DNA from 3 places in the Arthrobacter sp. B0316-5-4 genome. Region 2 is predicted to be linked to each of the others. Evidence: predicted binding sites of a transcription regulator. Region 2 holds the regulator's gene; each other region holds the start of a gene.

Region 1 (9,565 bases), on a different contig from region 2:
TCGGACTTCATGAACAGTTCCTTGCCCTCTTCGGTGACGCCGGGCCCCGAGTGCTCAAGCCACACAACGTTCCCGCTGCTGGAAATCTCCTCGATCCGGCCGGTTGCGATGACGTGGGCGTACTTGACCACTTCCACCGACTCACCAACTTTCAGCGTCCTCCAGTCGGAAACCGTAGCCGAGTGAGCGCTTCGCCTGGACAGGACTGCTCCGCGTGCCTTCATTGAACTTCTACCCCTTTGTGGATGTTCTCTGTTGTGTATTGAGTTGTGAACGGTTGACCGTCAAGCCCACGGCAACGCTGGCGTGGACGTGACGTACACCATAAGTTCTACTACATTTGCCACGCCCCGGTGGTTGCGTTGCGAACAAAGACCGGGGCGTGACAAATCTGCTCAGGAAATGAGCGTTTTATTCGACGTCAGGCCAAAATCCCGACGGCGGATTCGGCGGCCGCACGGACCGCGCCGGAGCCAACCAAACGGTCAGCCGCTTCCAGTTCCGGTGACAGGAACCGGTCGGTTCCCGGCCCCTGGACCACTTCGCGAAGCACCTCAAGCACGGCCGCGCCGGCCGGGCCCGGGGTGAGTTCGCCGTCGGACATTTGCGTCCGCATGTCGATGGCACGGGCGCTGGTGACAAGCTCGACGGCGAGTACCCGGCGCAGGTTCTCCACGGCCTTGCGCAGCTTCCGGGCTGCGTGCCAGCCCATGGACACGTGGTCTTCCTGCATGGCGGAGCTCGGGATGGAGTCCACCGACGCCGGAACGGCCAGGCGCTTGTTGTCCGAGACCAGCCCGGCCTGCGTGTACTGGGCGATCATCAGGCCCGAGTCAACGCCAGGATCTCCGGCGAGGAAGGCCGGAAGTCCATGTGAGCGGGCCGGGTCCAGCATGCGGTCCGTGCGCCGCTCCGCGATGGAGCTGAGGTCGGCAATCGCGATGGCCAGGAAGTCCAGGACATACGCCACCGGGGCGCCGTGGAAGTTGCCGTTGGAGGTGACCCGGCCATCCGGGAGGACCACCGGGTTGTCGATGGCTGCGGCGAGTTCGCGGGAAGCCACCAGCGCGGCGTGGTCCACGGTGTCGCGGACGGCGCCCGCAACCTGCGGGGCACAACGCAGCGAATAGGCGTCCTGTACCTTGGTGTCGTTGATCCGGTGCGACGCGACAATCGGCGAGTTGGACAGGACCCGGAGCATGTTGTCCGCGCTGGCCGCCTGGCCGGGGTGCGGTCGCAGCGCTGCGTGGAGCTCGGGCAGGAACACCTGGTCGGTCCCCAGCAGGGCTTCGACACTGAGCGCGGCGGTGACGTCCGCCGTCGCAAGCAGCATGCGGATGTCGGCGATGGCCATGAGCAGCATCCCCAGCATGCCTTCGGTGCCGTTGACGAGCGCCAGGCCTTCTTTCTCCGCCAGCGTGACCGGCTCGATGCCGTGCTGGGCGAGGAGCTCAGCAACGGGCGGCTTGCCCGCAACACCGTACAGTTCGCCGTCGGGCCCGGTCGCTTCGCCTTCGCCCATGAGGACCAGCGCGCAGTGGGACAGCGGGGCGAGATCGCCGGAGCAGCCGAGCGAACCGAATTCGCGGACCAGCGGGGTGATGCCGGCATTGAGCACGTCCACCATGGTCTGCAGTACGACGGGACGGACACCCGTGCGGCCCGAAGCCAAAGTCTTGGCGCGGAGGAACATGATGCCGCGCACCACTTCGCGTTCCACGGCCGGGCCCATTCCTGCAGCGTGGCTGCGGATCAGCGACTTCTGCAGCTGTGTGCGGAGATCGTTGGGGATGTGGCGGTTGGCCAGCGCACCGAAGCCTGTGGAAATTCCGTACGCCGGGACATCGCTTGTGGCGAGGCTGTCGATGTGCGCACGGACCTTGGCCACGTTGTCCAGGGCTTCCTGGGAGACGGTCACCTTGGCGTCGTGGCGTGCGACGGCGACGACGTCTTCCGGGGTCACGCCGCTGGAGCCCAGGGTGACGGTGAGTTGCTCGTTGGAGGTTATAGTCATGTTCTTACTTCTCGTTCATGGGGATGCGGACGCCGCGTTCGTTGGCGACTTCGATGGCGCGGTCGTAGCCGGCGTCGACGTGGCGGATGACGCCCATGCCGGGGTCGTTGGTCAGGAGTCGTTCGAGCTTCTCCGCGGCCAGGTCTGTGCCATCAGCGACGGAGACCTGCCCGGCGTGGAGGGACCGGCCGATGCCGACGCCGCCACCGTGGTGGATCGAGACCCACGTGGCACCGGAGGACGTGTTGAGCATGGCGTTGAGCAGCGGCCAGTCAGCAATCGCGTCGGAACCGTCAGCCATGGATTCGGTCTCGCGGTAAGGCGATGCCACCGAGCCGGAGTCCAGGTGGTCGCGGCCGATCACGATCGGGGCCTTGACCTTGCCTTCTTTCACGAGCTGGTTGAAGAGCAGGCCGGCCTTGGCCCGTTCGCCGTATCCGAGCCAGCAAATACGTGCCGGCAGGCCTTCGAATTCCACGCGGTCCGCTGCAGCGTCGATCCACTTGTGCAGGTGGGTGTTCTCCGGGAACAGTTCCTTTATGGCCTTGTCCGTGACGGCGATGTCCTCGGGATCACCTGACAGGGCGACCCAGCGGAACGGGCCAAGGCCCTCGCAGAACAGCGGACGGATGTAGGCCGGGACGAAGCCCGGGAACTCGAACGCCCTGTCGTAGCCGCCCTTGCGGGCCTCGTCACGGATGGAGTTGCCGTAGTCGAAGACTTCGGCGCCGGCGTCCTGGAATTCCACCATGGCCTGTACGTGGCGGGCCATGGATGCCTGTGCCTTCTTGGTGAACCCTTCCGGGTCCGCTTCGGCTTCGGTGTGCCACTCATCGACGTTGATGCCCTCGGGAAGGTAGGACAGCGGATCATGCGCGGAGGTCTGGTCCGTGACCACATCAATGGTCAGCTCTCCGGCCTTGTGGCGGCGCAGCAGCTCCGGGAACACCTCGGCGGCGTTACCCACGTAGCCGACGGACCAGCCACGGCGCTCTTCCTTGGCCTTGTTGACCTTGGCGATCGCGGTGTCCAGGTCCGTTTCGACCTCGTCCAGGTAGCGCTTGCCGGCGCGGCGGCGCAGGCGGGTTTCGTCAACATCAACAATCAGGCACGCGCCGTCGTTCAGGGTGACAGCCAGCGGCTGGGCGCCGCCCATGCCGCCACAACCGCCGGTCAACGTCAGGGTGCCCGCCAGCGGGCCCTCGGTGGAGCCGGCTGCTGCCGGTGCCGGGTGACGGCCCTCTGCAGCGAGCTTATTTCCGACGGCGGCGAACGTTTCGTAGGTGCCTTGCAGGATGCCCTGGGTACCAATGTAGATCCAGGAACCGGCGGTCATCTGGCCGTACATCATCAGGCCCTCGGCCTCGAGGCGGCGGAACTCGGGCCACGTTGCCCAGTCGCCCACAAGGTTGGAGTTAGCCAACAACACCCGCGGTGCCCACTCGTTGGTGCGGAATACACCTACCGGCTTGCCGGACTGGACCAGGAGGGTCTCATCCTTCTCCATGGTTTCCAGGGTCCGGGTGATCGCATCGAAAGCGGCCCACGAGCGGACAGCGCGGCCCGTGCCGCCATAAACCACCAGGTCATCGGGGCGCTCGGCAACCTCGGGGTCCAGGTTGTTCATCAACATGCGCAACGGCGCTTCGGTCTGCCACGACTTGGCAGTAAGTTCAGTACCTCGAGCGGCCTTGACCGGACGGGCACCAGTGGTGAAATCGGCGGGTGCCATGGTGACTCCTTCGTCTGTGGAAAGTGTGTGGTGGAAAGATCTTCTGCTTCTACTAAAGCCCCTTTGCCAGGCGGCCGGAATGGCTTTTCGAGTGGTGCTGTCCGGTATTTCAGACATGTGCCCTTGCTTTCCCTGGGGTGCCCGAGAGGATAGAAGGGAGCCCGCGAGCCCTCGCATTTGCGCGGCAACGAGAGCATGCTGGACCCATGGGAACGTTCCGCGTGTCCACCCTCGTCGCAGCATCACCAGAGCGCGTCTTCGCGACCTGGACGGATCCGGACCGGTTTCACGAGTGGATCGGCGGGGTCACCCGCGTGACCGATCTGGAAGGTTCGATGGACGTGCCCGGCAGCCGCTACACGGTGTGGTTTGGGCGCATGGCCAGCCCCACCGAAATCCTTGCGGTGGAGCGGCCCCGGCACATCCGGACCCGTTTCGGCAACACAATCCTGAAGGGCGAATCGGACGTCACGTTCGTGCCGGAGGGCAAAGGGACGCGGATCAACCAGGAGTTTGTGACCCGGGGGTTCATTGCGGGGATCTTCGGGCGGCTTTTCGCGATGGGGTCGTATCGGGGCAGCTTCAAAGGTGAGCTGGAGGCCTTTCGCAAACTGGTCGAGCTCGAGGCCCGGGACCACAAGTAAGGCTTAGCCTGCAGGGCGGCCGTGGATCCTCACCGACAGTTCGTCCGCCGCTTTCCGGATGCGGGCGGCAAGGACCGGCCACTGCTCAGCCGGCACTTTGTCCTCCAGGAACGTGACGGCGACTGCCGCCGTCGGCCATCCCACATGGTCGGTTACGGCGGCGGCGATCGAACCGAACCCTGGGGTGATTTCGCCGTTTTCCGTGGCGTAGCCGCGTTGCCTCACCTGGTCGAGATGGGACGACAAGGCAGAGTACTTCATGATGGGGAACTCGACTTCGTGCCGGGAGGTGAAAGCCGCCGCGTTTGGGTAGAGGGCCCGTACCTGCGACTTGGGCAGCGCGGCAAGGATGGCGCGGCCGGAGGCCGTGAGGTGGCTGGGAAGGCGGACGCCGACGTCGGTTACCAGGCTGGGGCGGTTCTTGGCGCGTTCCTCCACGATGTAGAGGACGTCGCGACCGTGGAGCACAGCGAGGTGCGCGCTTTCGCCGATGACGTCAACCAGCGAGGCGAGCATGGGCCGGCCAAGCCGGGAAAGTGGTTCCTGGCGCGAGTATGCCGAACTGAGTTCGAAGGCGCTGATGCCCAGCCCGTAGCGCTGTTCCTCGTGCAGGTGAAGGACGAAGCCGTTGGCTTCCATGACGCCGAGCAAGTGATACACGCTTGACCGCGGCAGGCCGAGAGCTGTGGCAATATTCGACGCCGCCATGGGACCCCGGCGCGAGGCCAGCAGTTTCAGGATCCGCAGGGTGTTCTCGGCAGCCGGGACCTTGGACGTGGCCTTCCCTGGCGCTACTGGCGTGGTTGTCATGGTTCCTCACTGCTCAACTTGTCCGGGAGCCCCGAACCGGAACTGTCCGGTATCCCGTACTCAAGCGTGCACCCTGACCACCGCATCATCCAACCAGCCGGGGCTGATCAATGTCTGGGATTCCGGACGCAGACCGGTTCGCAACCGGGCCTAATGCTTGGTGTGAACTTCCACCCTTACGGGCGCGGAGAGGTAGGCCCACGAATCTTGCGGCGCGGCAGTCCGCCCGATCCCGTCCGGGATGGACGACCCGAACCTCCAGGCCCTGATAACGGCCCCTACGCTGAAGCTCCGCCCTTACGCCTAAGTAGGAACGTGATGGCCCCGGCCGCGGCCAGAATCAGCAGCACGATCAAGCCGATGGTCCAGCCGCCCATTCCGGTGGACGATGCAGCCAGTGGGGCGGATGCTTCCTGGGATTGTGAGTCAACCGTCGTAGGGTCCTGCGCAGCGGACGCGGCTGGCGGCACGGAGATACTCGGCATTGCCGAAGGAGTCTCGGCGGGCGTGCCTGCGTTGTCCACGTTGGTTTCGGGTTCGGTAAATCCGCCGGCGGGGGCATTCCCGAGCGGCCACGGAACGATGTTCGGCGCCACCGCGGAGCTTTGTGAGGTATCAACGTGTCCAACGGAACCCTGCCGCGCAGCTTCAGCCTGCCGCGCAGCTTCGGCGGCCTTTGCAGCGTCAGCTGCCTTGCCGGCGTCGACCTTTGCTTTGTCCGCCAGCCCGGCGAGTTCTGCGATCATGGCGTCGATCGATGCGACGTGGGCGGAAGTGGCCTGGTCGCGCTGGGCAGCTGCAAATCGCCCCACCATGGCGAAGGCCTGAAGGTCCGCGCGGCTGCCGTCCAAGGCCACGTTGGCAGCTGCGCGCAGTTCCAGGCCCGCCTTATCCAAGGACTGGAAGGCCAGTATGCGGTTGTCCAACTCCTGGGCAACAGCGAAACCGTGCTCAAGGAAGTAGCGGACATCTGCGTGGTTGGCAGAGCCGAGGGCGGCATCTGCTGCTTTGTTGACTTCACTGCCGCCGAGGGCCAGAAGTTGGTAGACGCGCTGACGGTCGGTCCCAAACGCCGAGACTCCGTTGGAATCCCGCTTACTTGCTTCAGCGTGGCCCGTGGAAATGAATGCCCGGATGGCGTCGTCGCCGCCCAAGAGTGCAGTTTCGGCGGCCTTCTTCACCTCCGGCGTGCCCACCAGCGCAAGGTCCAGTGTTGCCTGACGTGCGTCCTTGAGCAGCTCGCGGAGGTCTGCATCCGGCACCGTCAGGGTCGCCAGCAGTTCGGGGAGTTCCCTGGCCGCCTTGGCGAACGCTTCCCTGAACGGCTTTTCAGTAACCAAGGCAGCGTTGTCAGCGACAGCGCGCGGCGCAGCCTGGGTGGTAAGGAGATCCCAATCGGCAAGGAGCCGGGCCTTGTCCGCCGCCCTTGCGGCCGTTGCTGTGCCTCGTGCCTTTTCGACGGCGGCACTCGCCCGGTCCGCGACAGCTGCGGTGCCGTTGGGGTTGGCTGCGATGTCCGCTGTGACCTGCTGGAGGAGTGCGGAGACTGCTGCCGACTCAGTGTGATGGTCGGCCTCGACGAACTGCCCGTAGCGGAGGAAGTCAGCGACGATTTCAGAGTCGTTAGCTGCCAAAGACGATTTGGCTCCAGCAGAAACAGCAGGATTCGCTGAGCTGATAAGACCGTAGGCCGCTTGCCTGTCCGTCATCTTTGCCTTGTCCCGCCAACCGGCAAGCACAAAATTTTCCACGGCTTCCTCGCCTTCGTCCAGGCTTTTGGAAGCCTCGCGTTCAACGTGGATATTGCCGTAGTGAAGGAAATAAGTGGCTACAGTCCGCAGGTCAACTTTCCATGTCCCGGCCCAGCCTTCGGCAAGGAATGCGTCGATCAGTGCGGGATCATTCGTGGCCAGGATGTCCTTTGCCTTCAACCGCACATGTTCACTCCCCCGCTTAGTCAGCTCGGTGACCAACTGCTTGCGGTCTGCTGCCAGGGGGACGTCCTGGCCGCCGTCGAGAAATGTTTGGATCGCAACAGCACCGCCTGCCAAGGCCGTCGCAGCGGCGGCGCGGGTTGCCGGCCCACCAGTCCTCCACAATCTCAGAACCCCTGCGGCATCCACGGCCCGCTCCACGTAGGGCAGCGGCGCCTGCGAGGCGTCCGGCACCTCGAAATCGGGAAGGTCGTAGGCCTGCGCCGGAGCGGCGAAGAGCAAAGAAGCTGTTGCCAGGACTGCAACTACGGCAGCGGCCCAGCGGCGTCGCGGACGACGAAGTGCAGAGATCAAGAGTCCCCCAAAGATGGATGCGATGGCAGCTCTTAATCAAAGGGGGGCGACGCATGGAGCGAGGGATGCCTGACCGGAATGATGTGCTGTCCGCGGTCATCATATCCGACCGAGGACTATGACTTTGACCGCTGGCAAAATGCGCCCTCCGACGACTGTCTGCGATGAAAGACACCAAAGCCCCGTGAGTCCGATCACAAGGCGCCTAAAAGTGATCTGCTGGATAGCGATCCCCTCCCAAAGACGAGAAGGTTTTACTATGCAACAAACCAAGCTGGCTGCGGAGAGCTCTGTGCTCCAAGCCGCGGGTACGGCGCTCAGCCGAGGCCTCAACGTCCGCCACATCCGCTTCATGGCACTCGGATCCGCGATCGGCACGGGCCTCTTCTACGGCTCCGCCTCCGCTATCCAAAAGGCAGGCCCAGCGGTCCTGCTGGCCTACATCATCGGCGGCGCAGCCGTGTTCGTGGTGATGCGCGCGCTCGGCGAAATGGCCGTTCGACACCCCGTGTCCGGTTCCTTTGGCCAGTACGCCAGCCGCTATCTTGGCCCGTTCGCCGGCTTTGTGACCGGGTGGACCTACGTGTTCGAAATGGCGATTGTAGCCATCGCCGACGTCACGGCCTTCAGTATCTATATGGGCTTCTGGTTCCCACAGGTGGACAGATGGATCTGGGTGCTTGCGATCATCTTGTTCCTGGGCGCCATGAACCTGCTCAGCGTGAAGGTGTTCGGTGAGCTCGAGTTCTGGTTCTCGCTCATTAAGGTGGTGGCGATTATCGCCATGATCGTTGGCGGTGCGGCGATCGTCGTGTTCGGCTTCCAAACGGGCGACGGCGGCGCCGTGGCACCGGGACTGGGGAACCTCGTGAACCACGGCGGTTTGTTCCCGAACGGTTTCGAGGGGCTCCTGGCTGCGTTCGCCGTCGTGATGTTCGCGTTCGGTGGGATCGAAACGATCGGCATCACCGCCGGCGAAGCGGCCGACCCAAAGAAGGTCATTCCCCAGGCGGTCAATACAGTGCCCGTCCGCGTCCTGCTTTTCTACGTACTGACGCTCGGTGTGCTGATGAGCATCTTCCCGTGGAACGAGATCGGCAGCAGCGGCAGCCCATTCGTGCAGATTTTTGACGGCCTGGGCATCCCGGCTGCGCCGCATATCCTCAACGCCGTCGTGATCACAGCGGCCCTTTCGGCGATCAACAGCGACATCTTCGGAGCCGGTCGTATCCTCTTCGGACTGGCCCAGCAGGGGCACGCTCCCAAGAGCTTCGGCAAGATCTCCCGGCACGGAGTGCCGTGGATGACGGTAGTGATGATGGGCGGCATCCTGCTGGTGGGCGTCGTGTTGAACGCAGTCATCCCAGAGGACGTGTTTGTGCTCATCGCGTCCATCGCAACCTTCGCCACGGTGTGGGTTTGGGTGATGATCCTTGCTTCACACGTCGCGATGAAGCGGGAGATCAAGCGCAAGGGGCTGCCGGCGTCGGAATTTGGTTCACCACTGTGGCCGACTGCCTCGATCCTGACCATGGCGTTCATGGCCATGGTGATCGTGATCCTGGGGGTCTTCGAGGACACCCGGGTTGCGCTCTACGTTGGCGGAACCTGGCTGGCGCTCCTGTTCGTGGCGTACAAGCTGTGGGTCCGTGGGGATGGCCTGCGCCGCGCTGAGCTGGTGGACGAGACCGCCTGATTCCCTGCGCCCAGAGTGCAGTTAATGCCAATGTTCACGCGGAACATTGGCATTAACTGTCATCTCGCGGACTTCCTAGGCGGTTGCGGCGGAACGGATGGCGTCGGCCAAGGGGGTAGACGGGCGTCCGATCAGCTTGCTCAGGTCGCCGCCGGTCACCAGGAGATCTCCCCGGGCAATGCCCAGATCGGAGTCGGCCAGGATCTCCGCGAAGGCTTCCGGAACGCCAACGCTTGTCAGCAGCCCCGCGTACTCAGCCGCGGGCAGGTTGTTGTAAGTGATGGTTTGGCCGGAAGCGGCGGTGATTTCAGCAGCGAGCTCCTCCAGGGTGAAAGCGTGGTCTCCACCGAGCTCATACACTTTTCCGGCCTGGTTGTCAGC
Region 2 (9,565 bases):
GGCTGGTTCCGCCCAGGGAAACGGGGTCGTTGACCTTCAGGGTTTCCTTCTTGGCCGGCGAATCGGGAGTTTCCTTGGTGGTGACTTCGGCGGTGTAGTCGATGGGCTGGCCGGCCTTGCCCGGTGATTCGCGGTCGAACTTGGCATTGAACTTGTCCAGCTGCATGGAGTAAGGCTGCAGGGAACTGCTCTGGAAGTTCGTGCCGGGCGTGAATTGGTCGTAGCCCACCAGGGTGTTCACGAACGTATCGCCCTCCACCAGGATGCGCTGGCCACTGTAGCCGAACAGGCCGCCGACGGCCACGGACACCAACACCCCGATCAGGGACGTGTGGAACACCAGGTTGCCCACTTCCTTCAGGAAGCCCCGCTCGGCACCCAAGGACGGAAGGTCGCCGTCGGCGTTCCTGACCTCAACACGGTAGCCGCGCTTCTTGAGCAGTCCGGCGGCGTCGTTGATGGCTTTCGACGCCGGGATCCCGGCGTCGGCGGGCAACGCGAGGGTGCCGTACTCCGGCAGGCGGGAAAGGCGCTTGGGAGTGCGCGGGGGCTGCGACTTCATGGCCTTGTAGTGGGCGATCGCGCGCGGGGTGACACAGCCGATCAGCGAGATGAAGAGCAGGATGTAGATCGCCGAGAACCATGCCGACGAGTACACGTCGTAGAGCTGCAAGGCATCCAGGAACTGTCCGTAGGAAGGGTTGTCCTTGATGTATTGGGTGACGACCGCCGGGTTGGCTGGCCGCTGCGGGAACAAGGAGCCGGGCACGGCCCCCACGGCGAGCATGAGCAACAGGAAAAGCGCCGTCCGCATGCTGGTGAGCTGCGTCCACGCCCAACGGAGCATGCCCTTGAAGCCGAGCGCGGGAAGCGCGGCCTCGGACTTTGCCTGCTGGAGTTTGCCTTCGCCTGTTGTGCCTTCAGCGGTGGCGCTGTCAGCGGATGGCGACTTCTTCTTGGCTTTCACGGACTCACTCATCAGATCGGCAACTTCACATCGTTTTGGAACCAGTACTGCAACTCGGTCACCCAGGTCCCCCACACTCCGGTGGCCATCAGGATGCCGAGCAAAATCAGGATGCCTCCGCCGATCCGCTGGATGGCCAGGCGGTGCTTGCGGAAGAAGGACATGACGCCCATGCCGCGGCGAACGGCCAACGCGATCAGGAGGAACGGAATGCCCAGGCCAAGGCTGTAGATAAAGGCAAGGAGTGCGCCCTTGGCCGCCGACGAACCGCCGGACAGGCTCAGCAACTGTACCGCGGAGTACGTCGGGCCGATGCAGGGCGCCCAGCCAAGGCCGAACGTGAGCCCAAGCAACGGTGCGCCCCAAAGGCCCGCCGGCGGTTTAGCGTGGATTTTCGCGTCACGCTGGAGCCAGCCGAAACCGCCCATGAACACGACGCCCATGACAATCACTAAAAGGCCCAGGACTTGGGTGATCCAGGCGTTCTGCGGGCCGGTCAGGAGGGTGCCTAGCTGGCCGAAGGCACCGCCGAGCAGGACGAAGATCACCGAGAAGCCCAGGACGAACAGCCCGATTCCGGCCAGCATGCGGCCGCGCCGCTGCTTTTGAAGGTCGACGCCGGTCAGTCCAGTGACGTAGCCAAGGTACCCGGGCACCAAGGGCAGCACGCATGGCGACAGGAAGGAGACCAGCCCGGCGAGCAATGCCACGGGCACAGCCAGCAGCAGGGATCCGTTGAGGATGGTCTCGGCGAAGGGACTGTTCACGGTTCTACTCGGCCACTGCAGAGGTGATGAGGGCTTTCAGGGTGCTCTTTTCGATCTCGCCGAGCACACGGGAGGCAACCTTGCCCTCTTTGTCAAGGACCAAAGTTGTGGGCACCGCTCCCGGTGGGACGATTCCCGACACGGAGAGCAGCACTGCCCCGTCCTTGTCGTTGAAGCTCGGGTACGTGAGGTTGAAGGTCTTGTCGAAGGCCTCAGCCGTTGGTTGCTCGTCGCGCAGGTTCACCCCGAAGAACTGGACGCCCTGGTCCTTGAATTCCTGGTGCAGTGCTTCAAGCTGTGGAGCTTCGATGCGGCACGGAGCGCAGGCGGCAAACCAGAAGTTGAGGACGGTGACTTTGCCCAGCAGGTCCTCCGGCTTAACTTCCGCGCCGGTGAACAGTGCGCCTTTGAGTGCCACGGGAGCGGAGCGGTCAGCCTTGGCGAACTCGGTCACTGAACCGTCGCCGGCTACGTAGTTCTTGTTGTCGCCCTTCCTGGCCTGTTCGGCCAGGGAGTCCTGCTGGGCACATGCTGAAAGGCCCATGGTGAGTCCGGCGAGCAGGACGCCACCTGCAGTCAGTACGCCGCGGCGTGAAAGATTCTTGTCCATGATCCTTAGGCTCCGGGGGTGCTCGCGGCGCCGGGGAGCAACGCTGCGGCGGGTTCGCTGTATTCGACGTGGACGATCTTGCCGTCGTCGTCGAGGGTCAGGGAAGTCAGGGAGGTGAGCGTGCATTCACGCTTGCGGGGGTCGTGCGCCAGCCGGCGGCCTTCGGCCGTCAAGCGGGTGGACCAGATGGGCAGTTGGTGGCTCACCAGTATGGCCTCGGCACCGTCGCCGCCCAACTCGATGGCCTTGACGCGGGCGTCCTCAACGGCGGCCAGGACACGGGCAGCCTGCTCTTTGTACGGCTCACCCCAGGACGGCCGCATGGGATTGCGGAAGTAGAACCAGTGCTTGGGCTTGAGGAATTCGCTCTTGGTGGGGTGGAGTCCCTGGAAGTGGTTCTCTGCCTCGATGATGCGCGGTTCCGTATGGATCTCAAGGCCCAGGGCCTCAGCTGTGGGCATCGCCGTTTCCTGCGCGCGGGTCAGCGGTGAGGCCACCAGGTGCACTATCTTGGCGCCCTGGGCAGCCTGTACCGAGAAGTGGTCGGCCAGCATGCGGGCCATCTCGCGGCCTCGTTCGGAGAGGTGGAATTCCGGCAGGCGACCGTACAGGACGCCGTCGGGATTATGGACCTCGCCATGGCGAAGCAGATGGACAGTTGCTTGGGGCATGTTTACCAGTTTCTCAAAGAAGCGGGGCGATCCGAAATCTTCTACCGCTAGTAGAACTCAAAGTTTTACAGAAATGTTCCGTGGAGTTGGAATAAAAGATGCATATGCATGTTTATACTAGACACGAAGCTCGGTTGACGCTTCAAGCAATGAGTTCGACCGGGCAAGCACGCAGTACCTTCCACTACCCATAGGAGCAACACCATGATGACCCTTCCCGCTTCCGTCACCACCGGCACCTGGACCCTCGACGCTTCCCACAGCGAGATCGGCTTCACCGTCCGCCACGCAGGCATCAGCAAGGTCCGCGGCCAGTTCAAGGACGCCTCCGCCACCTTGGAAGTTGGCGAAACCCTGGCTGACTCCAAGGTCTCCGCAACCATCCAGACCGCCAGCTTCGACTCCGGCGACGTCAACCGCGACGGCCACGTCAAGGGCGAAGACTTCTTCGATGTGGAGAAGTTCCCGGAAATCACGTTCGTTTCCCGCCACGTCAAGGCCAACGGAAACAGCTTCGACCTCGTGGGAGATCTCACAATCAAGGGCGTGACCAAGGAAGTTTCCATCGAGACCGAGTTCAACGGTGTGGCCGTTGATCCCTTCGGCAACACCCGCGCCGGCGTTTCCGGCGAGACCACCATCAGCCGCAAGGAATTCGGCCTCACCTGGAACGCAGTCCTCGAAGCCGGTGGCGTCCTGGTCAGCGACAAGGTAGTCATCAACCTGGAACTCGCGTTCATCGCTCCGGCTGCCGCGTAAGTCCAGCCTGGACCACCCAGACGGCGCCTCCACAGCATCACGCTGCGGGGGCGCCGTTTCGCTGTCTCGGAGATCACCCGCCAATTATTCGGCAGATACCCCCTGGTTAGCTGCGAGTTGGCTCCGAATTTCCTATGCATCCTTCAACCGCCGGTCTAAAGTGATGCCATGAGTACCCCAGACGAAGCACCACAGCCTCAGCAGCCCGGCTCACAGCCTCCGCAGCCCGGCAATGTTCCTCCTGCGGGTTACCAGCCTCCGCAGGACTACCAACCACCACAGGGCTACCAGCCCCCATCGCAACCGGGGCAGTACTCCCAGCCCGGAGCGGCCCAACCTGGACCAAGCCAGCCCGGACCGGCTCAGCCCGGCGCCGGCCAGCCCGGGTTCCACTTCGAAATGCCTACCGACGGTCCGCGCAACTTCAACGACGTCATGCCACAAGGCGGCTTCTCGGGAATGTTCAAAACCCAGGGCCTGCCCACGGAGTTGAAGGTGTCCTACTTCATCTGGGTGATCTCCGGACTCCTGGGCCTGCTGTTTGGCCTCATCGGGTTCTTCGCCATCATCGCCCTTTTCGCTTTTGCCCCCGGAGTTGCGGCCATCCTGCTGATTCTCCTGATCCTCAGCCTTGCAGTGGCCGCGGCACAGGTGATCCTTGCAATGAAGATGAAGGAAGGCAAAGAGTGGGCCCGCCTCGGCCTCACCATTGTGGCCGGTGTTTCATTGCTCCTCACCATTTTCAGTGCCGCCAGCGCCGGCGGATCCAGCACGGGTCTCGGCAGCAACTGGTTCGGATTCCTGGTCAGCGCAGTCGCCGTCGTACTGATGTGGCTGCCCAACTCACAACTCTGGTTCAAGGCAGTCAAGGGCCAGGTTTAGCGTTCACGCAAGTGCCGCCGTCGAGCCTTAAATGACGGGAAGGCCGCGGTGAAATCCCCTCCGGATTCCCGCGGCCTTCATCATGAAGGCGTAAGCCCACATGATGATTTTCGCCGTAGCCATGGAATTCCTGCGTGTGTTTGGCTATAGCGTCAGACCCGGGATGTACGGTGGAACCAGAACCACGCTGGGGGCAGGGTCATTTTGCTGATCCCGGCGGCCGAACCAGCAGTCGAACAAGCAAAGGAATGCCATGAGCAACCCTCCCTACCCGCCGTCGAACCCGGGTGACGCCAACCAGCCTGAGCAGACCGGCTCGCAGCCGTCCGCACCGCAGTACGGGCAGCAGTCCCCGCCGCCCGCCGCGCCCCAGTACGGACAGCAGCCGTCCGCACCTCAGTACGGCCAGCAGTCCCCGCCCGCCGCGCCGCAATACGGGCAGCAGTCTGCGCCGCAGTACGGCCAGCAGGCTTCCCCCTACGGCCAGGGCCCGGCCGCTCCCCAGTACGGGCAGGACACCAACTGGCCGAGCCAGCAGCCTGGCCCCACCACGGTTCCGCCGATGGTCAACTACGCCTTCTGGATGATCATCGCCGCCGGCGTCCTCTCGGCCATCAGTTCGCTGCTCCTTGCAACCACCGGTGCTGACGCCTTCATCAACGCCATGAACCAGCAGGCTGCGCAGCAGGGCACCGACCTTCCCGCAGGGACCATGGAGGGCATGCGCGGAGCCATCTCCGTGAGCGCCATCGTTGGCGCGGTCATCTCCCTGGGCCTTTACGCCCTGGTTGCTTTCAACGTCCGCAAGGGCAAGAACTGGGCAAGGATCCTGGGCACCGTCTTCGCCGCCATCTCCGTCCTCGGCCTGACCAGCCTCTTCCAGTTCGGCGCAACCTACGGTGTACTGCAGCTCGTGGTGATCCTGCTGGGTGTTGCAGCGATCGTCATGCTCTACCTGCCGGCGTCGGCTCCGTACTTCCGGAAGCCCCAGCCGTTCGGCAACCCGTACCAGGCTCCGTACGGCCGCTAAACCAGCGGGCCTGTTCAAAGGCAACCCAGCGGGCGTGGACCCGGCGAAGGCTAAACAGCCTGGCCCGGTGTCTGCGCCCGTTGTGCGTGGTAAGCCAGAATTTGTAGCTCCGTGGCCATGTCCACCTTGCGGAGGTTGACGTGCGGCGGGACCTGCAGCAGCACCGGAGCGAAACTCAGGATGCTCCGGATACCTGCGGCGATCACGCGGTCGCAGACTGCCTGCGCCACGGTGGCCGGCAACGCGAGCACCACCATGTTCGTGTGCGTACGCTCCAGCACCCGTTCCAACTCGGCTGAGTCGCTGACCCGCAGCCAGCCCACCTCGTTGCCGATCACCATGGGGTCAGCATCAAAAATGGCGACAACGTCGAAACCCCTGGATTCGAAGCCGCCGTACCGGGCCAGCGCCTTGCCGAGGTTACCCGCACCGACGATCGCGACCTTCCAGTCATGGGTCAAGCCCAACGCCGCGGCGATGTGACGGCTCAAGTATTGGACCTCGTAGCCCACGCCGCGGGTCCCGTACGAACCCACGTAGGAGAGGTCTTTGCGGAGGGTGGATGAACTAACTCCGGAGGCTTCGGCGAGAGCTTCGGATGAAACCCGCTCCACGCCTTCTGCCAGCAAAGAGTTGAGCGCACGCAAATAGAGAGTCATCCGGGCCACAGCCGCGGGTGGGATCTGCTTGGCGGCAGGTTCGTTGTCCTCGGATGTTGCTTCCGCGGACGGTTCCAGCGCAGTCACGGTATTCTCCATTGCGTCGCTTTGTTGTTCCACTCTATGACCCCCGGGCGGGCTCAACCAAAGCGATTACTTACGGGTAACCGCACCCTCAGCCCTCCAGGGCTTTCTTCAAGGTGCGCGTCAGCCGCTGCTCGTCGATCTTCCAGAAGTCCCGCTGCACACCGTCAACAAGGACCACGGGAATCTCCTCCGCGAAGCGCTCCCGCAGCTGCGGATCGCCGTCGATACTTTGCTCTTTCCACTCCAGGCCAAGGCTTGTGGTTACACGCTCGACGGCGGCACGCGCCTCCGTGCAGAGGTGGCAGTCAGCTTTGGTGAGGAGTACGACGTCGGGAGTAGCCATGGGATAACGGTAACCGCCCCGCCAACCCTCACTCACATCCCACCCCCATCCCACCAACCCTCACTCACATCCCACCCCCATCACGCCAACCGTCACTCACATCCCACCCCACCGGAGCGGGTGTCAGTGCGCCACCAGCGAGGTGCATCAGCCATTGACTAGACTCAAGTCATGCCCGAGGAGAAGAACGCCGTGGTCGCCGCAGCTGCCAAAGCGCAGAAGCACACCGGCGAAGCTGCTTTCTTCGACGTCGACAACACGTTGATGAAGGGCGCCAGCCTCTTTCATGTGGCCCGGAAGATGTACGAACGCAAGGCGTTCACCTTGCCGCAGGCCGCTGGCTTCGCATGGAAGCAGTTCAAATTCGTGATGCGCGGCGAGAACATGGAAGACGTTCACGCTGTAAGGGACTCCGCGCTCACACTGGCGGCAGGCATCACCGTCGATGACATCAAAGCCTTGGGCGAAGAAGTCTACGACGAGATGATCGAGTCACGGATCTGGCCCGGAACCAAAGCGCTGGCCGAACAGCACCTCAGGGTCGGCCGCAAAGTGTGGCTGGTTACGGCGACCCCGATCGAGGTGGCTACTGTGATCTCAACCCGCCTGGGCCTGACCGGCGCGCTGGGGACTGTCGGCGAAGTGCACGACGGCATGTACACAGGGAAGCTCGTGGGCGACATCCTGCACGGACCCGCTAAGGCAGTCGCGGTCCAGCTGGTCGCCGACCGCGAAGGGTTGGACCTGGACCACTGCTGGGCCTACAGCGATTCTGCCAACGACATCCCCTTGCTGACCATGGTGGGGCACCCCGTCGTCATCAACCCGGACGCGAAGCTCCGCCGGCACGCCCGCGACAACAATTGGCCCGTCTACGACTTCCGGGCCGGTCGTCGAGCCGCAACACTCGGGCTCAAAGCAGCTACGGTGGGCGGCGCGATTTATGGCTTGTGGCGCGGCTTCTCCAGATTCCGCGGCCCCCGCATCTGACCCTCTCTCACATCCCACCGTCTTCAGGCCATCCCTCTCTCACATCCCACCCCCTTCAGGCCAACCCTCTCGCACATCCTCGGGAGGTGGCCTCGATCCCTGTGGATAACTTCTGCACCCCCATCGGTATCTGGGTCAGAATGCCGGTATGCAGATTCCCATACCCGTACCCTCCAAGCTGGCATCCGCCCCATTCACTCTCTCGGAGGCCCAGGCGGCCGGCCTCGCCCATCCTCAGCTCTGGAAGCGCGTCAGCATTGAGGCTGTAAGCAAGGGCATCTACCGTCCGAAGGACTGGGCCTTCGATCTGGAATCGGCTGCTCGCTCGCTCTCGGCGGCGAGCCCTGGCGCTTGGATCTCACATGTCACTGCTGCCAAGATTCACGGATTCTCACTCCCACCTTGGCTATCAGATTCACATGAGCTGCATCTGAGCAAGCCACGGACTCTGCCTGCAGTGCGACGAAAAGGCGTTATCGGCCACACCGTCGTTGTCTCGAAGGATGAAATAGAGCTCAGTCACGGCATGTGGATCAGTACACGGTCCAGGACTTGGTTGGACTTGGCCCGGATTCTTCCGCTGAATGAACTGGTCGGCGTTGGCGACGAACTCATTCGCGTCCCTAGGCCGGAGTTTGAGCAAAGGGAACTGCCGTTCACGACTATCCACGAACTTCGCAATATGGTCGATCGCCACAAGAACTTGCAGGGTGTTGTCCGTGGGAGGGAAGCACTGGACCTGATGCGGGTCGGTGCAGACTCGGCGCCGGAGACTGCGCTCCGTCTGGCTATGCTCGATGCCGGCCTTCCCGCCCCGGAACTACAGGTACGGCTCTACATCAACGATCCCTTCTCGCCTTCAGCCGACCTCGGCTACCGCCAGCGTCGGATCGCAATCCAGTACGACGGCGGTCATCACCTTGGGCACGAACAGATCCTCAGCGATCGGCGCAGGGACAAGGCATTCGAGGCAGCGGGGTGGACTGTGCTCATCTTCGGGAAGTCGGATCTCGCAGACAACTTCGCGAATGCCACCCGTCAGATCAAAAAGGCGCTAAGAAACGGCTGGGTGGACCCGTCGGTCCAGGCGGGCTTCGCGCAGCCGCACGAGTGAGAGAGCGTCCGGGGGAAACAGGCGGGACGTGAGAGAGGGACGGGGATGCAAAAATGCCCGCCACCTCAAAAGGCAACGGGCATTCACGCTTGATGAAGTATCTCTACTTCTTATTGCGGCGCTGGTGGCGGGTCTTGCGAAGCAGCTTGCGGTGCTTCTTCTTGGCCATACGCTTGCGGCGCTTCTTAATAACTGAACCCACGAAAGTTCCTTACAAACTAGAAGGTCCTGTCTGTTGGAACGGATCCGCGGAAGCAGACAGTACAACTGACAGATTCTTACATTGACGTAAAACGTTCCTTAACAGAGTACCGCTTCAAAGGGGCACCCTGTGACCACGGTCCGTGAGGTGGACTGCGGCAGCCTCAGGCAGTCTCGGATTGCCCGTCCACCACGGCACCTTTGAGGTACTGGGATACGGCTTCTTCCGGAACCCGGAAGGAGCGGCCGAACCTGACGGCGGGCATTTCCCCTGAGTGGACCAGGCGATACACGGTCATTTTGGAAACACGCAAGACGTCGGCTACTTCAGCCACCGTCATGAAACGCGCATTCGAGAAGTTAGTCTCCGCGGACATTTCCCATATTCCTTTGCTCTCAGACAGTAGGACACCCCCAGTAGAACGGTGTGCCGATGCTGAGCCATCCAACAACCATGTGCTAGATACTCTAGAGGCTGATGGGGC
Region 3 (9,565 bases), on a different contig from region 2:
TGGTCCTTTGGATTGGGGCTGGTTTCGCTGGCTGGTCCGCTGTCAGCTGGTTCGCTGTCGGCTGGTTCGCTACTAGAGCTTAACGTTGTGAGGCCCGCTCTGCGCCCTTCGGAGTACCCAAAGTGCGCAGAGCGGGCCTAACAAGGCAGGAAGGTCAGGCGTCGACGCGATCCTTCGTGCCGTCGTCGTCCTTCGCGGAGCCCTTCGCCACGAACGCGTGGCCTTGCTCCGTATCCAAGTGGGTGGACTTCTTGTTCTTCAGCGCGAAGATGTACACCAGCAGCGAGATGAAGATCGCCGCGGTGACGTAGGTGAAGAACAGGTTCTCCTGCCCGGTCTTCTGCAGCGCGGCACCGATCAATGGAACCGTCCCGCCAAACAGTGAGTTGGCGATCGCGTAGCCGAGGCCAACCCCCAGAGCGCGGATGGACGCCGGGAAAAGTTCTGCTTTCACCAAGGCATTGATCGAGGTGTAACCGCCCACCATCAGCAGGCCACCCATCATGAGCAGGAACGCTGTGAAGGGGTCCTTGGTACCCGCGAGCGCGGAGAGCAGCGGCCAGGTGAACAGTACGCCGGTCACGCCAAACCAGATCAGCAGGGGCTTGCGGCCCACCTTGTCCGAGATCATGCCGTACACAGGCTGGAGGAGCATGAAGATGAACAGTGCCCAGAAGTTGATGATGGAGGTATCGGTCTTTGCGATGCCCGATGTATCGTTCATGAACTTCAGGATGAAGTTGGTGTAGGTGTAGAACGCGACCGTCCCGCCGAGGGTAATGCCGATGCAGATGAGCAGTGGCTTCCAGTGCTTGGTGACCAGCAGCTTCATGGTTCCAGGTTGCGCTTCGCCTTCCACCTTCACGTGTGCGGCACGGAGCTGATCGGCGGAGATCGTTTCCTCCATGGAGCGGCGAAGCCAGAGCACCACCAGCGCAGCGACGCCCCCAACAGCGAACGGTATACGCCAGCCCCAGGCCGTGAGATCTTCCTTGCTCATGGTGTTCTGCAGGATCACCAGCACCAGGAGGGCCAGCATCTGGCCGCCAATCAGGGTCACGTACTGGAAGCTCGAGAAGAAGCCGCGGCGTTTGGCCGTCGCAGCCTCGGACATGTACGTGGCACTGGTGCCGTACTCGCCGCCCACCGAGAAGCCCTGCACAACGCGGACGAAGACCAGCAGAATCAGTGCCCACAAGCCGATGACGTCCTGCGTTGGCAGGATCGCAATGGCGAAGGAGCCCGCGGACATCATGGTCACGCTGAGAGTCAGCGCAGCTTTGCGGCCCTTCCGGTCGGCGTAGCGGCCGAAGAACCAGCTGCCGATGGGACGCATCAGGAACGACGTCGAGAAGACCGCCATCGCCTCAAGCCCAGCTTGGAGATCGTCCGAGGAGTTGAAGAAGTGCGACTGGAAATACGCCGCAAACGCGGTGTAAACGTAAACATCGAACCACTCCACGAGGTTGCCCGCGGAGCCCTTGAGGATGTTGCTCACGGCCCTGCGTGTCTGGGCGGCTTCGCTCAGGGGTGCAGCTTGTTGGGTGCTCATCAATGAACCTTCCTGGACGGCTGCGTTTTGCCGCAGCCGTGTCTTGCATGAGTTCGTTCCGTCCATGAAGCCCGTGCTCATGGCGTCCTTGCGCATGGCTGGTCGTCGACTAAGAAAGGTCCTCCAAGGTGAAGAGGACGTATTCCAAACTATGGGTGATGCACGGCACAGCCATAGCCCGCGGGGCATTTCCTAACACTTCCTTAGGATTCGGGTTGCGTGGCTTGGTTGGGGACGGTGGCCGCACCTTACGCCCGACGACGGCTGCTCACCTATCAACGCTCCCTCGTGTGAGTGGGGGATTCTGATTGATCCGGACCAGTTTCCACACAGCCAGACGGCCCGCGCCGGCCGCGACGGCGATCGACAAGGAGAAAAGAAGCGGACCCGTCGGTGAAAGTCCACCGAAGCGGCCACACATGAGTAAAGCTCCGGCGAAAAAGGCGACAACGTGAACCCATTGGTTCCGGACGCGACGCAGAGCCAAGCCGAGAAGTGACCCGGCCGCAGCACCAACAGCCCAAACCGGAAGGAGGCTGTAAATGAAAAAGATGACTGCCCACTCCGGCCCTTGGATGCTGAGGAGAACGCAGAATGTCAGATGGGCTACGGCGATTCCAACTGCAAGTCCCTTGGTGCCCAGCACCACTCGGTCCTTTGGTCCGTAGCACCATCCTCTGGACGGACCCTTGGTTGCCAGAGCGTACTCATCTTCGTCAGTCCATGGTTCCTGGCTCATGGCTACCTTTCTGAACGTGGTGAGGGAGGGATCGCTGGAAGGGGCGTTTATGTGAGGGAGGGTTTGGGGGCTGGTTTGGCGATGTCGTTCAGCGCGTCGGCCAGGTTTGGGTGCGCAAACGTGAACCCCGCGTCGAGGAGTTTCCGGGGCTCCACCCAGCGGCTCTTGAGCACCAACTCGGTCTGTGTCCGGATCAGAACGGCTCCGGCTTCCAGGAGCCAGGCCGGTGTAGGAATGCCAAAAGGGACACCCATGCTCTGCCGAACCAGCGACAGCAGCTCCCGGTTGTCCACCGGGTACGGCGTTGCCGCGTTCACTGGACCGGTCAGCTCCGCGTGCTCGTGGACGAACAGCACCACACGGAACAAGTCCTCCACATGGATCCAGCTGAATTTCTGCGTACCCGGACCCATGTGCCCACCCAGGCCAAGCCGGGCAAGGTTCCGGAGGGGACTCATGACACCACCGGCTCCCAGCGCGATCGCAATCCGCAGGGCCACCTTCCGAGTGTCCGGCGCAACGGCAGCCGCCAACTCGTCTTCCCATGCGCGGGCCACGTCGACGGAGAACCCAGTGCCCAACTCGCCGGAGGCCTCCGATTGTGGGTGGTCGTCCGCGTGCCGGTAGATGGTCCCGGTGCTCGAGTTGATCCAGGTTCGGGGAGGTTCGGCACACGCAGCAACCGCCCGGCCCAACGCACGTGTCGTTAAAACCCGGGAATCCATGATCTCGCGCCGGTGCCGCTCGTCGTAACGGCAATTCACGGATCGTCCGGCGAGATTCACCAGCAGTTCGGCGCCGTTCAGCGCCTTGGCGATGCCGCCGTCGTCGTGCCATTGGGCGTCAGCTGAGACATCCCGCCCGACTGTCCGGACCTGCCAGCCTTCTTCGAGGAACCGCCGCGTGAAGTAGCTGCCAATGAACCCGCTGGCACCGGCGATCACCACAGTCCGCGGCATCATGAATCTTCCTTGACGCTGCGTACGAGTCCCAAAACGTCGTCGAAGACCTTGCTGACTCCGGGAATCTTTGCCAGAGACAGACCGCGAGCCACAAGAGGGGCGGCACCGTCGACGAGCTTGCGGGTGCGTCGCTGTCCCTCCGAGCGGTCGTAGACCCAGAACAGTGCGACGCCCATGTATGCCAGCCACAGCAGTTCGGGCAGCTCCCCGCGCAGCTTCTTCGCGACGGCGGGAGAGGAGCCCTCGACGGCGGAACGGAAGATCGCGAGCGAAGCCTCGCGGGCGGCGGTGGATGCCTCGCCGAACGGGTTGACGGGCGACGTCGGCCGGATCGCCGTCGCGATGAAGTCGGAACCGAACTGGTGGTACGGCGCCATGACGTCGACGCCGGTGTGCAGCACTGCTTTCAGACGCCCGGCGAGATCCTGAACGCCTTTCAGGGCCTGTGCCGCGACCACTGCATGCTCATCCTGAACCTGGACGTACAGCTCCTGAACCAGTTCATCCTTGGAGGCGAAGTAGTAGTAGGCGTTCCCCACGGAGACGCCGGCTTCCTGCGCTATGGCACGCATGGTGGTCTTTTCGAAGCCGATTTCGCGGAACATCTTCAGTGCGACGTCTGCCACGAGTTGCCGGGTCTGTTCGCTCTTTGCTGCCACCTGAGCCTCCTTGATCAAGGTTTTGAACGTGTTCAAGATTGAGTATGGCACAGTTTCTGAACGCGTTCAAAAGCAGGGAATGAGGGAGGGTTGGCGGGAAGGGGGTGGGATGTGAGGGAGGGTTGGCCGGAAGGGGGTGGGATGTGGGAGAGGGGTGGCCGGAAGGGGGTGGGATGTGAGAGAGGATCGGCGGTGGGACAATGGAACCGGTGCCGGGCCAGATGCCCCACCACCACAGTGCTAATACAGCGGGGCAGCCAGATGCGGCGGCCTGCGCGAACCACTACGAAATGGATGACCCATGTCTTCGCCCTCCGGCTCCAGCACGCTGAGCAAGCCTGCACCCCGCTTCGCCTCGATCGGTTCCCCGTACTTCGGCATCATGTTGGCCGTCATGGCCGTGGTGCTGATCCTGTCCAACATCGGCGCTTCCAAGGGTGTGGAGCTCGGGCCGATCATCACCGATGGAGGGTTCTTCCTCTTCCCGTTGGCCTACATCCTGGGCGACGTCATGACTGAGGTCTACGGCTTCAAAGTGGCCCGCAAAGCCATCGTCACCTCGTTCGCCCTGAGTGTGTTCGCCTCTCTTTGCTACTGGGTGATCATCATCCTGCCCGGTTTCAATGATGACTACGGAACCGCCAAGCAGGCCGCCATCGAGGGTGCCCTGGGGCCCGTGCCGCAGATCGTCCTTGCCTCGCTGCTCGCCTTCCTGGCAGGACAGACCATCAACTCCTGGATCCTGGTTAAGATGAAGCAGCGCACGGGCGAGAAATCCCTGTGGGCACGCCTCATGGGTTCTTCCGTGGTGGGCGAATTCGTCGACACCCTGATCTTCTGCAGCATCGCGGCATCCGTCATCGGGATCTCGGACGCTGGCTCGTTCGTCAACTACGTCCTGGTGGGCTTCGTCTACAAGACCGCCGTCGAGTTCCTGTTCGTTCCGATCACGGTGCTGGTTGTTGGCTGGATCAAGAAGCGCGAGCCCAGCTACGGAACAGTCGCAGCCTAGGACCAGGGCCTAGAACTCGAGGGCCTAGGAGTAATACCGCCCCAGCGTTTCAGCCTTGAACTCGAAGAAGTCCCCGGATTCGATGGCCAGCCGGGCATCGTCCACCATCTTCACCACGAAGCGCTCGTTGTGGATGGAGATCAGCGTCGCGGAGAGCATCTCCTTGGCCTTGAACAAGTGGTGGATGTACGCCCGCGAGTAGTTGACGCAGGTGTAGCAGTCGCAGCCGTCCTGAAGGGGCCCGAAATCGGTTTTGTAGCGCGCGCCTGACAGGTTGAACCGGCCGAAGGGCGTGTAGAACGCTGAGTTCCTGGCAACCCGGGTGGGGGAGACACAGTCGAACGTGTCGGCGCCGTTCTCGATTGCCGTGAAGATGTCGTCCGGTTCGGAGATGCCGAGCAGGTGCCTGGGCTTGTCCTCGGGGAGTTCCTCGTTGCACCAACGCACAATGGTGCCCAGGTTTTCCTTCTCCAACGCACCGCCGATCCCATACCCGTCAAAGGGCATGGCACCCAGGTCCTGGCAGGCTTTGCGGCGCAGGTCCTCGTACTGGGCTCCCTGGATCACCCCGAACAACGCCTGATACGGCTTGCCCACCCGGGAAGAAGTCAACGAGGCATGTTCCGCCAGGCACCGCAGCGCCCACAAGCGGGTGCGCTCCAGCGACTCCTCTTGGTAAGCCCGCGAATTCTGCAGGGTAGTGAGCTCGTCGAAGGCGAACATGATGTCCGCGCCGATCTGGTGTTGGACCCGCATGGAGATCTCGGGCGAGAAACGGTGCCGGTCCCCGTTGAGGTGCGACTTGAACCAGACGCCGTCATCGTCGATGTGGGCCAGCCGTTCCTTGCCCGGTGCTACGGCGTCATCGGGGCCGGACGAATCGACGTTCTTCATGTCGATAACCTTCTTGAACCCCGAGCCCAGGCTCATCACCTGAAACCCACCGGAGTCGGTGAAAGTGGGCCCGGGCCAGTTCATGAACGCACCCAGCCCACCCGCGGCGTCGAGGATTTCGGGCCCCGGCTGCAGGTACAGGTGGTAGGCGTTGGCCAGCACAGCCTGCGCGCCAAACCCGGCGATCGACTCGGGCAGCACGGCCTTGACGGTCGCTTTGGTTCCGACGGCGATGAACGCGGGCGTCTGGATGGTTCCGTGCGGCGTAGTGATGGTTCCAGTCCGGCCAAGGAAGGCGCCGCCGTTGGCATCCACTTGGGCGTCCGGCGGCGAGCACGCTTCAGTCAGGCGGGTGCCCACCGTCAACGAGAACTCGGATTGCCGGGCGGATAACCCCGGCAACTCGGGCAGGGCGGGAGCTGGGGAGGAAAAAGGCGCGGAAACAGGAACGGAAGCTGGCACCTACCTAGTGTGCCAGCTTTACCGTGGGTAACCAGCGGAGGAAGCCCTACGACCCGTAGTTTTCAGCCTTCCAGTTGTCCCACGAGGACCGGATATCCGCCAACGTGTGGGCCCCCAAATCGTAGGTGGAGGCAATCACCATGGAGCCGCCGTCGGGCCTTTTCTCCGGAATCGGTAACTGCTCAGCGACGATCAGCAGGCCTTCCCCATGTTCGGCGTAGCTGTGGACGGTGAGGCCAACCTGGTGCCGGCTCTTGAACCAGATCTTGCCGGAGATCTTCTCGCCGGTAGCAAGGGTGAGCGAGTATTCCTCCCCAACGGGCGGCAGATCCCCTAGTCCCAACTTCTCGATCGCCGGACCGCCCTTGCCGGGGAGGGAGACGAAATGTGTCCGTCGGTGCCCGTGCGGATGGCGCTCAAGGGCGAACCTCAGTTGGTGCAGGAAGGTGAGCCAGCCTTGGGTGATGTCTTCGTCCCAGTCGGCCCACTCGGAATCGTGGTCCAGGGCAACCCTGGTGATCCGCACTTCGGTGCCGCCGGAGACAGGGTGGAGCTCAAAGATGTCGCCGCCATTGACCGTCAGGCTGGTGTGATCGGGGCCTTCAACGACGTCTGTATTGAAGTAGATCTGTTTGATTTCATCGTTCAGGTCGTCGGCCTCCCAGCCGTGCCATTGGGCGACCAACGACGGTTCACGCAGCATTGTCCAAACCTGCTGCGCATCGGCATTAACCACAACGCTCAGATTGTTCGTCATGGCCCCGAATCTACCGCCGTTCGACCCGGCATAACAGGCCCGGAACCTGTCAGGCCCGCACCGATTCCAGTTCGTTGCCGATCCGCCGGGCCAGCTCTTCCTCGCCGATGGTCTTCGAGCCGCCGTGGGCACGCAGGAACATGAGGGCCTCCAAGCGGAGGAACCGCCATTCGCGCTCTGCCTCGTGGTTGCCGTTATCGATTGCGCGGAAGATTTCCTTGTCGTACAGGTTGGGTTCGTTGAGCGAACGCTGGCGGACCCTCGCGTTGATCCGGGCCTTGAACGGGTCCTCTTCCTGGGACTCGGGCGCGCGGAGCAGCTTCTCGTAGACGGCAGCCCGTTCGGACTGGCCGGCCTCGCGGCAAATGAAACTGGACAGTGCCAGGGCGCGTTCGATTGACGCCCACCGGTCCAGGTTCCCATCGAAAGGCAGGACGTTCAGCAGGTCCGCGACCGCCAGCGCGTGGTCCGGATCGCGAAGCACGATGCACAGATCGAAGGCGAGGTCGCTGAGGTCCCGGAGGCAGCTTCCGGACTTGGTGTTGATGCCCTTCGCCAGCCGCTCCGCCAGCACCTGGACACCGTTCTTGCCCTTGTGATCGGCGGCTGCGGCACGCACCACCGCTTCGGGGGTGCCGTCGGGTTCGGGTATCAGGGCAAGTTCTTCGGCGCTGGGCCCGGTATATGTTGGCGGGGTTTCCGGACGCGGAGGCACGACGACGGCGGGTCCAGCGGGCGCGTCGGCCTCGGCGTCGGCGGGGGTGCTGGAGTCCGGTTCGGCTTCGGCTGGGGCGTCCACTGGTGATTCGGCACCGGGGCCGGCAGGAACTCCGTCACCCACAGGGACGCTGGACCCGACGGCGATCCTGATGGTGCCGCCGTCGACCGTTGTCACCAGCAGCAGCGCGGGCACACCGTAATCGTCGTTCTGCACCTCGACGGCGCGGATTTCTTCGGCCGGCCCGTCGCCGGGCGGGAACACAAAATCTCCGGGCTGCAGGTCCCCAGCCTGCTTTTCTTTGTACTGCTGTGTGGCTGGGCTGTGAGTCATCGGAAGTCCTTTGGTTCTCTTGGGGTCCGCCGTCCAGTCTACAAAGACCGGCCGCCGCAGGGGCCGGGACCCGCTAGAGGACGATGCCCGAGAAAGCCAGCGCCTGCCGCACGAGGTTGCCTCGACCGCCGTCGAATTCCTGCTGGACGTTCTCGCTCAGTACCTCTTGGGGCGTCATCCAGGTGAGTTCCAGGGCGTCTTGGCGTGGTTCGCATTCGCCGGTCACCGGGATCACGTAGGCCAGTGAAACGGCGTGCTGTCGGTCGTCCGTGAAACCCGTTTGCGAGGGCGCCGGGAAGTACTCGGCCACGGTGAACGGGACAGGGCTGATGGGGAGCTGCGGGAAAGCCAGGGGACCGAGGTCCTTTTCCATGTGCCGCAGGAGGGCTGCCCGGATGGTCTCGCGGTAGAGGACACGGCCGGAGACAAGGTATCGGACCATGTTGCCGTCGGCGTCACCCTGCAGCAGCGTGCCGACTTCGTTGACATACCCGAGCGGATCCAACCTGACCGGAACAGCTTCCACATAAACCATGGGGAGGCGGCCGCGGGCTTCGAAGAGGTCTTCATCTGAAAGCCAGCCTGGATACGGGTCGGGTGTACGTACGCTCATGGTTAAGTTCTACCCCATCCCCGGTGCAACTTCCGTGGAGGCCCTGCCGGGTACAGGGCCGTTACGCTCTCGGCTGTATTCCGGGGCGGGGGATTGACTCCAACCTTTGGCGGTAGGAATCACTGCGGATTGTGGTCTGGAAAAAGATTATTCGTCCGCAATGTAACCGGCAGACCAGACCCGGAAACAACATGTTCGAGCAAGCAAATCTGCTCAACGACTCCGTGGGGGAAGGAACCCAGAAATGAACTACCGCCGAACCGGACACGCCAAGTACGCGACCCTTGTATCGCTGGCTTTGGCGTTGACGCTTACTGCCTGCACGCCGGCGTCGCCCGAGCCCGGCGGCGCACCAACGGAGCGTCCTGCCGCGTCCCCGCAGGAAGTGCTCGCTGAGCCGGTGGCGGAGGTCGATGCCCCTGTTGCGGACGCTGCCCCCGTCGCTCCGATCCCAGCCGCCGAGGCCGCCCCGTTGGTGGTTCCGGAGCCCGTGGTGGTTCCTGTCGTTGCCCAGCCTGCGAGTGAAGCACCCGCCCCGGCACCCACGGAAACGGTTGCGCCTGCACCTGCAGTGACGGTTCCGCCCTCCGCACCTGCAGTGACGGTTCCGGCTCCGGAACCGGTGGTGACCCCGATTACCCCTCTTGAGCCCTCAACGCCGCATGTATCTCCGAACTACCCGGAAATCGGGACTTACACCTTCCCGGACGGACACATCTCCTTCGAGGTACCGTCCGGTTGGGGAATGCAAGCCGAAGTTCCGGTTGTTGCGCCCGGGGACGACTACCCTTACGACGATCACTTCGCCATTGCCCACATCTTCGATGAAAACGGGCACAACGTGGTGGACATTACCAGCGGAGG

Evidence for each region. The regulator Rex, encoded in region 2, represses fermentation and respiration genes when NADH is low (regulators of the CRP and FNR family bind a similar motif). The targets are predictions, from matches to a motif close to CTTGTGAANNNNTTCACAAG.
Region 1: a site for Rex is predicted at 7,670-7,689, ahead of AC5RU9_RS09470 (ALF repeat-containing protein). Genes of this name have one in related genera too.
Region 3: a site for Rex is predicted at 3,966-3,985, ahead of AC5RU9_RS11275 (queuosine precursor transporter). Genes of this name have one in related genera too.

Annotation. Positions count from the first base shown of each region.
Region 1 covers NZ_JBNHFN010000003.1:198,794-208,358, reverse strand. Annotated here, with positions in the region: gene AC5RU9_RS09495 (hypothetical protein) at 1-224, opposite strand, end outside; gene hutH (histidine ammonia-lyase) at 422-2,014, opposite strand; gene hutU (urocanate hydratase) at 2,019-3,746, opposite strand; gene AC5RU9_RS09480 (SRPBCC family protein) at 3,953-4,390, shown strand; gene AC5RU9_RS09475 (IclR family transcriptional regulator) at 4,394-5,200, opposite strand; gene AC5RU9_RS09470 (ALF repeat-containing protein) at 5,479-7,488, opposite strand; gene AC5RU9_RS09465 (amino acid permease) at 7,748-9,184, shown strand; gene AC5RU9_RS09460 (SDR family oxidoreductase) at 9,260-9,565, opposite strand, start outside.
Region 2 covers NZ_JBNHFN010000001.1:841,681-851,245, forward strand. Annotated here, with positions in the region: gene resB (cytochrome c biogenesis protein ResB) at 1-979, opposite strand, end outside; gene AC5RU9_RS03830 (cytochrome c biogenesis CcdA family protein) at 979-1,734, opposite strand; gene AC5RU9_RS03835 (TlpA family protein disulfide reductase) at 1,739-2,344, opposite strand; gene AC5RU9_RS03840 (histidine phosphatase family protein) at 2,350-3,015, opposite strand; gene AC5RU9_RS03845 (YceI family protein) at 3,223-3,774, shown strand; gene AC5RU9_RS03850 (hypothetical protein) at 3,943-4,656, shown strand; gene AC5RU9_RS03855 (hypothetical protein) at 4,910-5,686, shown strand; gene AC5RU9_RS03860 (redox-sensing transcriptional repressor Rex) at 5,737-6,444, opposite strand; gene AC5RU9_RS03865 (glutaredoxin family protein) at 6,521-6,775, opposite strand; gene AC5RU9_RS03870 (HAD family hydrolase) at 6,947-7,765, shown strand; gene AC5RU9_RS03875 (DUF559 domain-containing protein) at 7,914-8,879, shown strand; gene AC5RU9_RS03880 (30S ribosomal protein bS22) at 8,983-9,081, opposite strand; gene AC5RU9_RS03885 (helix-turn-helix domain-containing protein) at 9,245-9,457, opposite strand.
Region 3 covers NZ_JBNHFN010000003.1:573,728-583,292, forward strand. Annotated here, with positions in the region: gene AC5RU9_RS11260 (MFS transporter) at 155-1,552, opposite strand; gene AC5RU9_RS11265 (TIGR01777 family oxidoreductase) at 2,339-3,253, opposite strand; gene AC5RU9_RS11270 (TetR/AcrR family transcriptional regulator) at 3,250-3,912, opposite strand; gene AC5RU9_RS11275 (queuosine precursor transporter) at 4,214-4,924, shown strand; gene tgt (tRNA guanosine(34) transglycosylase Tgt) at 4,949-6,280, opposite strand; gene AC5RU9_RS11285 (SRPBCC family protein) at 6,327-7,037, opposite strand; gene AC5RU9_RS11290 (DUF6707 family protein) at 7,087-8,088, opposite strand; gene AC5RU9_RS11295 (NUDIX hydrolase family protein) at 8,162-8,701, opposite strand; gene AC5RU9_RS11300 (hypothetical protein) at 8,946-9,565, shown strand, end outside.